2 regions of the Mycobacterium sp. E2238 genome follow, and region 2 is predicted to be linked to the other one. Evidence: riboswitches for the same ligand, from Rfam matches in the RefSeq annotation. Region 2 holds a riboswitch; the other holds the start of a gene.
The links. A riboswitch is a leader RNA that binds a small molecule or an ion and turns the genes downstream of it on or off. The one in region 2 is predicted to bind thiamine pyrophosphate.

Region 1 (3,401 bases), on a different contig from region 2:
ATGCCCGGGATTACGTCCTCGAGCCGGTCGATGACGCGCGCGGCCCGGGCCCGTGGCGTGGTGTCCCAGCCCTTGAGCTCCGACAGCGAGCGAGGCAGCAGCGGCCGGATCGACGGCGTGGCCCCTCGCAGCGTGCTGTCGCGCGCCGCCTCGTCGTCCGCTACGTAGACGGCAATGAACGGCAAGTCCAGCGGCTGCGCCTCGCATATCGCGACGGTGCTGCTCACCGCGTTGTCGATGGCGTGCGCGTCCATCACGGCGGTCGCGACCGCGTTGAGCAAGTGGAGCCGACGCTCACTCAACACCCGGTCGGTCGTTTCGATCACCGCGCAGAAAACGGCCGGGACCCCACCGTCGCCGCCGATGATGGGGCTGTAGGTGAAGGTGAAATACCGCTCCTGGGATTCACCACCGGTGATGAGCTGCAGCATCAGGTCGTCGGACCAGGTCGCGACGCCGGTCTCCATCACGCTGGTGAGCATCGGGGAGATCTGCTCCCAGATTTCCCACCACACCTGCTCCGCGGGGCAACCCAGGGCCGCGGGGTGCTTGTCTCCCAGGATCTGCGCGTAGCCGTCGTTGTACATCAGGAAGAGGTTTTCCGGCCCTAACCAGAGCACGATGGGGAACCGCGAGGTCAGGGCGATCGCCACGGCCGCGCGCACCTCGGCGGACCAGCCCCGCGGCGATCCCAACGGATGGGCGTCCCAGTCGAATTCGGCGAAGCGGCGGCCCATCTCGCCGCCCAGCTCGACCGCAGCCGCCAGGTCGGGCGGCAGCGCCGGGTTCATTGCTGTCGCTTGTGTTGCAGAGCCTCGGGCAGCGTCGGGTAGATGTCGAAGATCCGATCCAGTTCGGTCACCTCGATCGGACGAAGCACTTGGTCGTTGTTGGCGACCAGGCGGACGGCCGTCCCGGCTTCCTTGCCTTCGTCGTGGCACTCGAGCACGGCGTTCAACGCCGCGCTGCCGAAGAAGTCGACGGCCTGCAGGTCGACGACCACCAGCCGGGCCGGGTGAGTCTCGGCCAACTTGAGCGCGGCGTTCAGGTGAGTGGCTACCTCTTCGACGGTACTGGAGTCGACGGCGCCCGCAACGCGCACGACGACCGCATCCTCGAGAGACTCATGTTCCACCGCCAACAACTCCAGCGCCTTTCACAGTCGTCCGAATGCGCGGCGTGCGCCGCTCGGAGCGTCTAGGAACACTAACTGTTTGCGGGCTGCCGCGTTCGCGTATTCCTCTGGTTACCCGGCGGACTCGGCGGTTATCCGTTCGTGCACCGTCAACAGCAGATGATCGAACTGACCCTGCAGAGTGGCCGTCGAGCCTTCGAGGGTAGTCACCTCGGCGAGTAGTTGCCGGGCCAGCGCACGCAGCTTCACGTTGGTCTCTTGCGACCGCCACTGCAGCACGCGAAACGCCTGCTCGGCGCTGACCCGGTAGACGAACATCAGCACGCCCTTGGCCTGCTCGATCGCCGCGCGGTTTTCGAAGAGGTCGGGCAGGGCTTCGTCGAGCACCTCTTGCCGGGTTTCGTCGAACGTGTTGGTGAGGTCGATGTAATAGCCCGCGGTGCCCACCACGGCGCCCGACTCGTCGTGCATGCGGTCGGCCACGACGATCGCGTCGTGCACGTTGCCGGACGTGTCGAGGAACCGGTGCCGACTGGAGAAGGACTCCGCCGACTGCAGGGCGTAGTCGAGCACCTCCTGGACGTGCCGGCGGTCGTCGGGGTGCTTGTGCGACAACAACAGCTTCGTCGTGGGCTCGACGGTGCCCGGTTCGTAACCGTGCATCCTGGCCACCTCGTCGGACCACTCCCAGCGCTCACCGATGAACCAGAACCGAAACGTGCCGACGTTGAGATGACAGGCGGCCGCCTCGGGCGGACTCAGCTCGTGGCCGCTGCGGGACGTGTCGGCCGTCGGCCCGTCCGTTTCCCCTTGCTCTTGCACGTTTGCATCCTTACACCAGGGGGATACCACCGGCTACCGCCCTGACCAAAAGGCGCGCCCACATGCCAGCAGGTCCGGGGTGGGGGTAACGTCGCGTGCGGACCATCCAAAAACGCGGGAGCGCACGTCGAATGCGCTGAGAGGACGGCTGGGGCCGTCGACCGTACGAACCTGACCGGGTAATGCCGGCGTAGGGAGATGAAAAATGACTGATGTCCTTTCCCAAGCCGTCGAGGCTTCCGTCACCACGGGACCCATCGCAGGCAGCAGCAAGGTCTACCGCGACGTCGAGGGGTTCCCCGGTGCTCGCGTCCCGTTCCGGCGCGTGCACCTGTCCACCGGCGACCACTTCGACCTCTACGACACCTCCGGCCCGTACACCGACGCGCACGCTGTCATCGACCTGACGACCGGGCTGCCGGCGCGGCCGGGGGTGGTCCGCGACCGCGGCACCCAGCTGCAGCGGGCGCGGGCCGGCGAGATCACGGCCGAGATGGCATACATCGCCGCCCGCGAGGACATGCCCGCCGAGCTGGTGCGCGACGAGGTCGCCCGCGGCCGCGCGGTGATCCCCGCCAACCACAACCACTCCGAGATCGAGCCGATGATCATCGGCAAGGCCTTCGCGGTGAAGGTCAACGCCAACATCGGCAACTCCGCGGTGACGTCGTCGATCGCCGAGGAGGTCGACAAGATGGTGTGGGCCACCCGCTGGGGTGCGGACACCATCATGGACCTGTCCACCGGCAAGAACATCCACGAAACCCGCGAGTGGATCCTGCGCAACTCCCCCGTCCCGGTCGGCACCGTGCCCATCTACCAGGCGCTGGAAAAGGTGAAGGGCGACCCGACGGAACTCACGTGGGAGATCTACCGCGACACCGTGATCGAGCAGTGCGAGCAGGGCGTGGACTACATGACCGTGCACGCCGGCGTGCTGCTGCGGTACGTGCCGCTGACCGCCAAGCGGGTCACCGGCATCGTGTCCCGCGGCGGGTCGATCATGGCGGCCTGGTGCCTGGCCCATCACCGGGAGTCGTTCCTCTACACCAACTTCGAGGAGCTCTGCGACATCTTCGCCCGCTACGACGTCACCTTCTCGCTCGGCGACGGGCTGCGGCCGGGGTCGATCGCCGACGCCAACGACGCCGCGCAGTTCGCCGAGCTGCGCACCCTGGGCGAGCTGACCAAGATCGCGAAAGCCCGCGGCGCGCAGGTGATGATCGAGGGACCGGGACACGTCCCGATGCACAAGATCGTCGAGAATGTGCGGCTGGAAGAGGAGCTGTGCGAGGAGGCCCCGTTCTACACGCTGGGCCCGCTGGCCACTGACATCGCGCCGGCCTACGACCACATCACCTCGGCGATCGGCGCGGCCATCATCGCGCAGGCCGGCACCGCGATGCTGTGCTACGTGACGCCCAAGGAGCACCTGGGGCTGCCG
Region 2 (3,401 bases):
GCGGATGGGTGGAGGCAGACCAATTGACCAGGCGATCACGTGCATATCCTGAACTCGTGCAGGGCGACGGTGACGGTTGGGTGGTCTCCCACAGCGGCGCCCATTACTGGGGCCGGTACGGCGCGGCCGGTCTGCTGCTGCGGGCCCCGCGGCCGGACGGCACCCCGGCGGTGCTGCTGCAGCATCGCGCGGTGTGGAGCCATCAGGGCGGAACCTGGGGTTTGCCGGGCGGCGCCCGCGACAGCCACGAGACGCCGGAGGAGACCGCGGTCCGCGAGGCGCACGAGGAGGCCGGCCTGCACGGCGAGTTGCTGACCGTGCGGTCGACGGTGGTCACGGCCGAGGTCGGCGGGCTCGGCGGCGCCCGTTGGACCTATACCACGGTGGTCGCCGACGCCGCCGAGTTGCTGCACACCGTGCCCAACGGGGAGAGCGCCGAGATGCGCTGGGTCGCCGAGGACGAGGTGGCCGAGCTGCCGCTGCATCCCGGCTTCGCCGCGAGCTGGCACCGGCTGCGCACGGCCACGGCGCTGGTGCCCCTGGGCCACGCCGACGAACGGCGGCGGCACCTGCCCCGCACGATGGAGATCGAGGACGGCGTCTTCGTCTGGTGCATGCCCGGGGACGCCGACGAGGAGCCGTCGCACCTCAGCCGGCGGATCAGCTCGCTGCTGCAAGCGCCGCACTGAGCCGCTGCGCCGCGGCCCGCGGGTCGGCGGCCGCCGTGATCGCCCGCACCACCACGATCCGCCGCGCGCCGGCGGCGAGCACCTCGGGCAGTCGCCGCTCGTCGATGCCGCCGATCGCGAACCACGGCTTTGCGCCGCCGAGGTCGGCGGCCGACCGCACCAGCCCCAGGCCCGGCGCCTCCCGCCCCGGTTTGGTCGGGGTGGGCCAGCACGGGCCGACGCAGAAATAGTCCGCCTCGCCCGCCGCGGCGGCCGCGGCCTGATCGCGGTCATGGCTCGACAGGCCGAGCAGCGTGTCCGGGCCGACGATTTCGCGGGCCACCTCCAGCGGCAGGTCACCCTGCCCGAGGTGCAGCACATCGGCGCCCGCCGCGCGGGCGATGTCCGCCCGGTCATTCACCGCGAACAGGGCGCCGTGCCGGCGGGCCGCGTCGGCCAGGATCTCGCACGCCGCCAGCTCGTCGCGAGCCTCGAGGGCCCCGAACCGCTGCTCACCGGGCGACCCCTTGTCGCGCAGCTGGATGATATCGACCCCGCCGGCCAGCGCGGCGTCGGCGAACTCGCCCAGATCGCCGCGCTCCCGGCGCGCGTCGGTACACAGATATAACCGCGCGGCCGCCAGGCGGATAACTCGCTGATGCACACCGCGACGCTAGCGCGCTAGCGTGGAAGCCGAAGAACTTACAGACACGGGAGTCCCGGGTAGTCATCTGCGGGGCTGAGAGTGGGCACAGCCAGGTCAGCGGGACCTGCCCTTACCGTCACACCTGATCCGGGTCATGCCGGCGAAGGGAGGCCAAGGATGCCAACAGACCCTGGGTCGTTGGCCGTCATCGGCGGGGGCGTCATCGGGCTGTCGGTGGCGCGCCGCGCCGCGCAGGCCGGATGGTCGGTCCGGGTGCACCGCACTTCCGAGCGGGGCGCGTCCTGGGTCGCCGGCGGCATGCTGGCCCCGCACAGCGAAGGCTGGCCCGGTGAGGAGCGGCTGCTGCAGCTGGGGCTGGAGTCGCTGCGGCTGTGGCGCGAGGGCGGCTTCACCGACGGGCTTCCCCCGCAGGTGATCACCGCCCGCGAGTCGCTGGTGGTGGCCGTCGACCGGGCCGACGTCGCCGACCTGCGCACCGTCGCCGACTGGCTGTCCGCGCAGGGGCATCCGGTGGTCTGGGAGTCGGCCGCCCGGGATCTGGAACCGCTGCTGGCGCAAGGCATCCGGCACGGCTTTCGGGCCCCCACCGAGCTGGCGGTGGACAACCGCGCGGTGCTGGACGCCCTGGCCGCGGAATGCGAGCGCCTCGGCGTGCGATGGGCCCCGCCGGCGCACGAACTGTCCGCGGTCGACGGCGACGCGGTCGTGATCGCCAACGGCATCGACGCCCCCGCGCTTTGGCCCGGCCTGCCGGTGCGCCCGGTCAAGGGCGAGGTGTTGCGCCTGCGCTGGCGCCGGGGGTGTATGCCGGTGCCGCAGCGCGTCATTCGAGCCCGCGTGCACGGGCGGCAGGTGTACCTGGTTCCCCGTGCGGACGGGGTGGTGGTCGGGGCCACCCAATACGAACACGGGCGCGACACCGCCCCGGTGGTCTCCGGAGTGCGCGACCTGCTCGACGACGCGTGTGCGGTGTTGCCCGCGCTCGGCGAGTACGAACTCGCCGAGTGCGCCGCCGGCCTGCGCCCGATGACACCGGACAACCTGCCCCTGGTGCAACGCCTGGACGAGCGAACCCTGGTGGCCGGCGGCCACGGCCGATCCGGGTTTCTGCTGGCGCCATGGACCGCCGAACAGATCGTCGGTCAACTGGCGCCGGTCGGAGCGCCGTCATGATCGTGGTGGTCAACGAGCAGCAGGTCGATGTCGACGAGCAGACGACGGTGGCCGCGCTGCTGCAGTCGCTGGGTTACCCGGAGCGGGGCGTCGCGGTGGCGATGGGTGACGCCGTGTTGCCGCGATCCAATTGGACGACAACGCTTTTCGATGGTGCGCGGCTCGAGGTGGTGACGGCGGTGCAGGGTGGCTGAATTGAAACTCACGATCGGCGATCGCAGCTTCGCCTCCCGGCTCATCATGGGCACCGGGGGGGCGACCAGCCTGGCAGCGCTGGAGGAGGCGTTGGTCGCGTCGGGCACCGAGTTGACCACCGTCGCGATGCGGCGCGTCGACGCCGACGGCGGGACGGGGCTGCTGGATCTGCTCAACCGGCTCGGCATCACGCCGCTGCCCAATACCGCGGGGTGCCGCAGCGCGGCGGAGGCGGTGTTAACCGCGCAGTTGGCCCGCGAGGCGCTCAACACCAACTGGGTCAAGCTGGAGGTGATCGCCGACGAGCGCACGCTGCTGCCCGACGCGGTCGAATTGGTCCGGGCCGCAGAGCAACTGGTCGACGACGGGTTTGTCGTCCTGCCCTACACCAATGACGACCCCGTGTTGGCGCGTCGGCTCGAAGACGCCGGTTGCGCGGCGGTGATGCCGCTGGGTTCGCCGATCGGCACCGGCCTGGGCATCACCAACCCGCACAACATCGAGATGATCGTCGCCCGGGCCGGCGTTCCGGTGGTGCTCGACGCCGGCATCGGAACCGCCAGCGACGCCGCGCTGGCGATGGAGTTGGGTTGCGACGCCGTGCTTTTGGCCACCGCGGTGACCCGCGCCGCCGATCCGGCGACGATGGCGGCCGCGATGGCCGCCGCCGTCACCGCCGGCTATCTGGCCCGGCGGGC

Region 1: linked by a shared signal. The riboswitch ahead of thiC (phosphomethylpyrimidine synthase ThiC) and the one ahead of thiO (glycine oxidase ThiO) in region 2 are both predicted to bind thiamine pyrophosphate.

What each region holds. Positions count from the first base shown of each region.
Region 1 covers NZ_LZKF01000197.1:5,537-8,937, forward strand. Annotated here, with positions in the region: gene A5711_RS18265 (ATP-binding protein) at 1-791, opposite strand, end outside; gene A5711_RS18270 (STAS domain-containing protein) at 788-1,150, opposite strand; gene A5711_RS18275 (PAS and ANTAR domain-containing protein) at 1,247-1,897, opposite strand; TPP riboswitch at 2,062-2,171, shown strand; gene thiC (phosphomethylpyrimidine synthase ThiC) at 2,163-3,401, shown strand, end outside.
Region 2 covers NZ_LZKF01000033.1:5,535-8,935, reverse strand. Annotated here, with positions in the region: gene A5711_RS02800 (NUDIX hydrolase) at 57-689, shown strand; gene thiE (thiamine phosphate synthase) at 661-1,332, opposite strand; TPP riboswitch at 1,369-1,500, shown strand; gene thiO (glycine oxidase ThiO) at 1,492-2,508, shown strand; gene thiS (sulfur carrier protein ThiS) at 2,505-2,702, shown strand; gene A5711_RS02780 (thiazole synthase) at 2,695-3,401, shown strand, end outside.